Regions from separate parts of the Holzapfeliella saturejae genome, predicted to be linked through region 1. Evidence: riboswitches for the same ligand, from Rfam matches in the RefSeq annotation. Region 1 holds a riboswitch; each other region holds the start of a gene.
The links. A riboswitch is a leader RNA that binds a small molecule or an ion and turns the genes downstream of it on or off. The one in region 1 is predicted to bind lysine.
Positions count from the first base shown of each region.

Region 1 (2,277 bases):
TAATCGGTTAGCTGTTCTTCTAAGGTATCGACAACTGCCTGCAGTTGGATATTTGCATCTAATTCAATTGTTTGTTTGACTTTATTTAACAAATACTGACCTTTATCAACAAAACTTGGATTAATTAATTCTACGTGAATCAAATAATCAACCAATAAATGGTATTGCTCTTGCTCATTTAAATAAGCAAATTGATACACAATAAACGGTGTTAAGTAATCAAATCCTAATTCATTTGCGAAAACCTGATAAGGTCTTAAAATTTCATTTAAACTAAATTGTGATTTTTTTCCGGGCTGAAAATCCTTTTGAGGTTGTCCTGTATTAATCACTAGAGATAAGCTTTTTGATTTCAATCGATTGACTTTTTTCAGCTCATTGATAAATCGATTAGTGAAAACATCATCTTGCCACTTTTTAAGTGAGTAAGGTGACAAATACCAATATAATGGAAATTGCAAAATGACATGATCAGCAGCTAAAATTTTTTCTTGGTGGTCAGCAACATTAAATTGCTGACTTGAATGAAGTTCTTCATCGAGAACCGTTATCTCAACATCTGCCTCTGCTAAAGCGAGTGTTGATTTGAAAAACTGTTGTGTCACAGAATTATTAACATCGGGGTGTGAAACAAAAATTTGGACTTTCATGGTGTTCCTCCTGGTTTTCGTTGACAATAATCTATTCTAAGGGTATCATATATAAGTAAATCTAATAAGAAATGCAATAGAGGTTGCGGTAATCACTAAATAATTGCGAGTGGGTAGCTCACATTGACCAATTGTAGCAGGATTTTCGCCGAAGAACATTAGCAGACTACACTGCTAGTCTTCTGGGCCTAGTCGACAGACGGCTAGGACTGTCTCAGTTTATCTGAGGAGTGCTATTATGTTATTTAATCACCAATAATTTATTTCATAATGCCTCAAAGCCTTTATTATTTAAAGGTTTTTTTTATTGTGTAAATTCAAAAAATGAAGGAGTAATTTTATGAAAAATCTGAAAGCTAACCCGCTGTTAACTTTCTTTTCCGCTATTATCATGCTTCTTGGACTAGCCGGTTTTTCCAGCAACCAAGTGCACGCTGAAGAAAGTGATACCTTACGTGTCGGAATGGAGGCTAACTACCCTCCTTACAACTGGACACAACAAGATGATTCTAATGGGGCTGTCAAAATTGACGGAGAATCACTTTATGCAAATGGATATGACGTTCAAATGGCTAAAAAAATTGCCGCTGGACTTGGCAAAAAAAATGTTGTAGTTGCTAAAACCCAATGGGATGGGCTACTTCCTTCTCTAACTTCTGGCAAAATAGATATGATTATTGCGGGTATGTCACCAACACCTGAACGTCGCCAAGCTATCGACTTTACAAATGCTTACTATACTTCAAATATTATAATGGTCGTCAATAGCAAGGGAAAATATGCTAATGCAACTAGTTTAGCTGACTTCAATGGTGCTAAAATAACAGGACAATTAGGTACTTTTCATTATGATGCGATTAACCAAATTCAAGGTGCGATTAAAGAGCCAGCTATGAAAGACTTCTCAGCAATGCGTGTATCACTTGAATCAAAAACTATCGACGGCTATGTTTCTGAGAAGCCTGAAGGTATTAGCGTTTCAGGTGCTAACCCTAACCTTAAAATGATTGAGTTTAAAAATGGACAAGGATTTCATTTAGACACCTCAGAAACACAAAGTGCTATTGGATTACGCAAAGGTGATCCAAATCTTGAAAAAGTTAACGAAATTCTAGCAACAGTTCCTGAAAACGAACGTGATCAAATGATGACAGATGCCGTTCATAATCAACCAAAACCTGCAACTGAAGGTAACTGGTTTATCAATATTTGGCAACAATATGGTTCAATGTTACTTCGCGGAACCGGTATGACTGTTTTTATTTCACTAATTGGGACTATTGTTGGATTCTTTATCGGTCTTTTAGTGGGAATTGTTAGAACAATTCCACTTGCTAAAACACGTGGTAAACGCTGGTTAACTCGTGTTGCCAACTTCTTAGCTTCAGTTTATATTGAGGTCTTCCGTGGAACTCCGATGATTGTACAAGCAGCGGTATTCTACTATGGTGCTGCCCAAATGTTTGGACTTAATTTAGATCGTACAGTTGCCGCTTTAGTTGTTGTTTCAATCAACACAGGGGCTTACCTTTCTGAAATTATCCGTAGTGGGATTATTTCAACTGATGAAGGGCAATTTGAAGCTGCGAGTGCTTTAGGAATGAACCACTTCCAACGTATGAGAAAA
Region 1 covers NZ_JAWMWG010000001.1:335,691-337,967, reverse strand. Annotated here, with positions in the region: gene R4Y45_RS01575 (NAD(P)H-dependent oxidoreductase) at 1-650, opposite strand, end outside; lysine riboswitch at 720-894, shown strand; gene R4Y45_RS01570 (ABC transporter permease subunit) at 991-2,277, shown strand, end outside.

Region 2 (2,277 bases), 690 kb from region 1:
TAGAGTCTTTAGGGATTAATGGAATTTTATTTATTGTATTGCAGATGATGTTAACCGTTATTGTTGCTATTTTACTAGGAAAGCGAGTGTTTAAAGTCTCTCAAAAATCATCATTATTAATGGCTGCAGGTAACGCTGTATGTGGGTCAAGTGCAATAGCAGCTGTGTCGCCAGAGATTAAAGCCAATGATGACGAAAGACGAACTGCTGTAGCAATGGTTAGTTTAGTAGGGATTGTTTTATTAATTGTTTTGCCAATTATTGGGCCTGTTGTACTGGGTAAACAAGATTTACTTTTAGGTGCATTGATTGGTGGAACTGTCCAATCAGTTGGTCAAGTTGTTGGGACTGCTTCTTTAATTAATCAAGATGTGACAACATATGCGACGTTATTCAAAATGTTGCGAGTAATCTTATTATCAGTAGTCGTTATTAGTTTTGCAAAGATGGCTCAGGGAAAGAGCCAAAAAGTTTCGCAAACTAAAAAGTCAATTAAACACTATATCAAAGTACCTTGGTTTATTTTGGTTTTTATCATCTTTATTCTAATGAATAGTTATGTTAATTTACCTACTCAATTGACGCATGTTGCAAAAGAATTAACTAGCTTTTTTGGTATCATTAACCTTGCAGGGATTGGCTTAAACTTAAAATTGAAAACAATTAAGGATTCTGGTAGTCGATTCCTAGGTTATGGTTTATTAATTAGTTTAGTGCAAGTTTTCGGTGCGGTTGTTTTAATCAAACTATTGTTTTAGTTACTTATCATTAGTAAACGATTAGACAAAAATGAAATGTAAGGTTGAATTACACGAAAAAATAACTTATAGTTAATTTAGTAGAAGAGGTCGCAATTGACAATAGCTCGTTAACTCGCTATCACAATAGTATTAGTTAATTGAGTGAGGGGATATTGCCGAAACATCAAAGAATTGTGATGATTTGATGTTGGGGTATGGTTGAATAAATCATAAACTGTCATAAGATTAAAACTTATGGAGTGCTATCGACAAATTGACATCTAAAGTATTTAGATTCTTTTGTCTGCCCAGACAAAAGAATCTTTTTTTGTCTAATATTTTAATAGCTACTCTTCTGAATAATAATTTAGGGAAATAGGAGACTGTCATGCCAGATTTATCATCAAAATTAAGTACAACGTACAATGAAAAACTAGACTTAGTTAATCCGTCAGGAATTAGAAGTTTTGATCAAAAAATTTCAGCTATCGAAGATATTGTGAAATTAACAATTGGAGAACCTGATTTAGATACACCTGAACACATCAAAAATGCTGCAGTACAAAGTATTCAAAATAATGATTCTCATTACTCAGCTCAAACAGGTAAATTGGAGCTAAGAAAAGCAGTTTCTGATTATTTAAAACGTCAACAAGATTTAAATTATAATCCAGAAGATGAAATTATTGTCACAATTGGGGCAACAGAAGCTATTTATGCTACTTTTGAAACGATGCTAAATCCAGGTGATAAAGTCATCGTGCCAACGCCAACATTTGCACTTTATTTTCCAATTATTGAACTACTAGGGGCACATCCTATTATGGTTGATACCTCACAAACAGGCTTTCAACTAACTCCAGAAAAACTAGAAGAAGTCATTAAAGAAGAAGGATCAGCGGTTAAAGCAGTTTTACTTAACTATCCAAGCAATCCAACAGGGGTTGAATGCGATAAAAAAACTGTTAAAGCTTTAGCTGATGTTATTGAGCAACATGATATTTTCGTTGTAACAGATGAAATATATTGTGAATTAACTTATGGTGTCGAACATTTTTCAATCGCTAAGTTATTGCCTGAACAATCAATTTATATTAATGGTCTGTCTAAATCTCATGCTATGACAGGATATCGCATTGGTTACGTTTGTGGGCCAAAAGAATTCATGTCAAAAGTTACTAAGGTGCATGCTTTTATGGTAACTTCACCTTCTAATCCTGCACAAGTTGCCGCAACAGAAGCCTTGAATAATGGGGATGCCGATGCTCTTGCTATGCGTGATATTTATAAAAAACGTCGTGATCTCATTGTTGATGAACTAACAGATATGAACTTTGAAATGGCTAAGCCTCATGGTGCATTTTATTTATTTGCTAAAATTCCAGAATACTGCACACAAGATTCTTATGAATTTGCACTAGCCTTAGCTGAAAAAGCCAAAGTTGGTGTTATTCCAGGAAGTGCTTTTGGAAAAGGTGGACAAGGTTATATTCGTTTTTCATACGCAGCTTCTGAAGCAGATATTCAACTAGCCATG
Region 2 covers NZ_JAWMWG010000001.1:1,023,851-1,026,127, reverse strand. Annotated here, with positions in the region: gene R4Y45_RS05090 (YeiH family protein) at 1-758, shown strand, start outside; lysine riboswitch at 835-1,014, shown strand; gene R4Y45_RS05085 (aminotransferase class I/II-fold pyridoxal phosphate-dependent enzyme) at 1,129-2,277, shown strand, end outside.
Region 2: it holds a riboswitch for lysine, as region 1 does, so the genes downstream of both, R4Y45_RS05085 (aminotransferase class I/II-fold pyridoxal phosphate-dependent enzyme) here and R4Y45_RS01570 (ABC transporter permease subunit) in region 1, are expected to answer to the same signal.

Region 3 (2,277 bases), 360 kb from region 1:
ATCAACATCAGTGAAGTTTTCGTAGCAACTAGCATGAAATCCCTTTGATAAAATGGCACCTGTGATGTCAGATCCACCACGTGAAAAAGTAGTAATTTTATGGTCTTTAGTAATCCCGAAAAATCCAGGAACGATTAGTAATTCATTTGTGAGCTTGAGAGCTTCAATATTTGCATAAGTTTCATCTAAAACTTGAGCATTATTGGCCGAATCACTTACATAAAATCCAAATTTTTCTGGATCCAAAAATCTGGCACTAATCCCTAAATGATTTAAAATAAGCGTCATTAATTTAGCGTTTAGTCTTTCACCATGAGCTTTAAAACAAGCCATTAGATAGTCATTGTTTTTGAATTTTTCATGTTGAAGGTTTTCGATTTTTTCTTTAATGGTTTGCAATTTACCTTCTTCTAAACCAAAATGGTTTGCGATTTCAAGATAACGGTTAAATAGTTGCTCTGTCACTGGTTTTGTCGGCTTGTTTTCAATTGTTAGAGTCGCATAGTTGATGAGTAAATCAGTTACTTTGGTATCGTTTTTATCTCTTTTTCCCGGAGCTGAAGTAACAACAACTTTTCGATTTGGATCTTGTCTTAAAATGTTAATTACTTTTTCAAATTGTTGGCCTGAAGCAAGTGAACTTCCACCAAATTTAACAACTTTCATAAAATTCATTCCCCTTTAAATTTGTTTTCAAATGATAAGTAAATTAAATTTAACATGCTTATTTTAAAATTCAATACCCAAAACCGATTGATAAGTGTCGTTTTAGTGGTCAATATATGGAAATAAATAAAAATAAAAAACTTTTGAAAAAATAATTAGACTAAGGGTTTGACTTTTGTCAGACTTTATTATAATATTTTAATCACATCGAAGAGGTCGCAACTGACATCAATAAAAATAACTAGTCTGCTGTTAAGACCATGACGTTATTTTGAAAGGGGAAGTTGCCGAAGTTGGCACTTAAACAGCTAAGTGTTGGCTGGGACATGATTGAATAAGTCATGGACTGTCGCAGTAATTGCGGAGAGCTATCGACAAACGAACAATCATGATGAATGTGAAACTTTCAAAGGGTTCTTTTGTTACTTAGATAGCAAAAAAACCCTTTTTTATATAGTCTTTGGAGGAATTTTCGTTATGGAACATAATTTTAATTTAGTGACTAATGATCGATATCATTTAGAAATTGGCGGATTAGATACTGTTGAATTAGTGCAGAAATATCAAACACCCTTAGTTGTTTACGATGTTTCTAAAATTAAACAGCAGATTTCCGGATTCAAAACCGTTTTTGAACAAAATGATGTTGATTATGAAATCAGTTATGCTAGTAAAGCTTTTTCTTGTTTAGGGTTATATCAGTTAATGCAAAAAGAGAATTTGCATCTTGATGTAGTCTCAGGTGGCGAACTCTTTACAGCACAACAAGCGGGATTTGATTTATCAAAAGTGAGTTTTCATGGTAATAATAAATCTTTAGCTGAAATTGAAATGGCTGTTGAAGCTGGTGTTGGTGTTATTGTTTTAGATAATTTTGATGAAATTGATTTACTAGCAAATTATCTAGCTGATACACATCAACAAGTTAATGTGATGATGAGAATTACACCTGGAATATCAGCACATACGCATGATTACATTCAAACAGGTCAAGAAGATAGTAAATTTGGATTTGATTTAAATTCTGGTCAAGCAGAAAAAGCATTAAAAATTGTTTTAGCTAATCCAAATTTAATAATGAAAGGCTTCCATTCACATATTGGATCACAAATATTTGAAGTTAACGGGTTTGAAATGGCTGCTGAAAAATTGGTTGATTTAGCTCATGATTGGCACCAAAAATATGACTATCAACCCGAAGTTATCAATGTTGGTGGTGGATTTGGAATTGCTTACACCAATGAAGATAAACCACTGGCTCCCGAAGTTTTTGTGGATGCTATTATTAAAAAAATAAAAGAAAAGACTACCGAATATGGATTGCAGATGCCTGCTATTTGGATTGAACCTGGTCGTTCAATTGTCGGACCTGCGGGATACAACCTCTATACAGTCGGTTCAAGAAAAGAAGTACCAGGAAAAAATGCCTATGTCAGTGTTGACGGCGGGATGGGAGATAATATTAGACCTGCTCTTTATCAAGCAGAATATGAAGCGGTTGTTGCTAACAAAATGAATCAAGAACCCGTTGAAACAGTTCGTATCGCTGGTAAATACTGCGAGTCAGGTGATATTTTGATTCAACAAGCAGCTCTCCCTAAAACACAATCT
Region 3 covers NZ_JAWMWG010000001.1:696,314-698,590, forward strand. Annotated here, with positions in the region: gene R4Y45_RS03400 (aspartate kinase) at 1-666, opposite strand, end outside; lysine riboswitch at 870-1,045, shown strand; gene lysA (diaminopimelate decarboxylase) at 1,144-2,277, shown strand, end outside.
Region 3: it holds a riboswitch for lysine, as region 1 does, so the genes downstream of both, lysA (diaminopimelate decarboxylase) here and R4Y45_RS01570 (ABC transporter permease subunit) in region 1, are expected to answer to the same signal.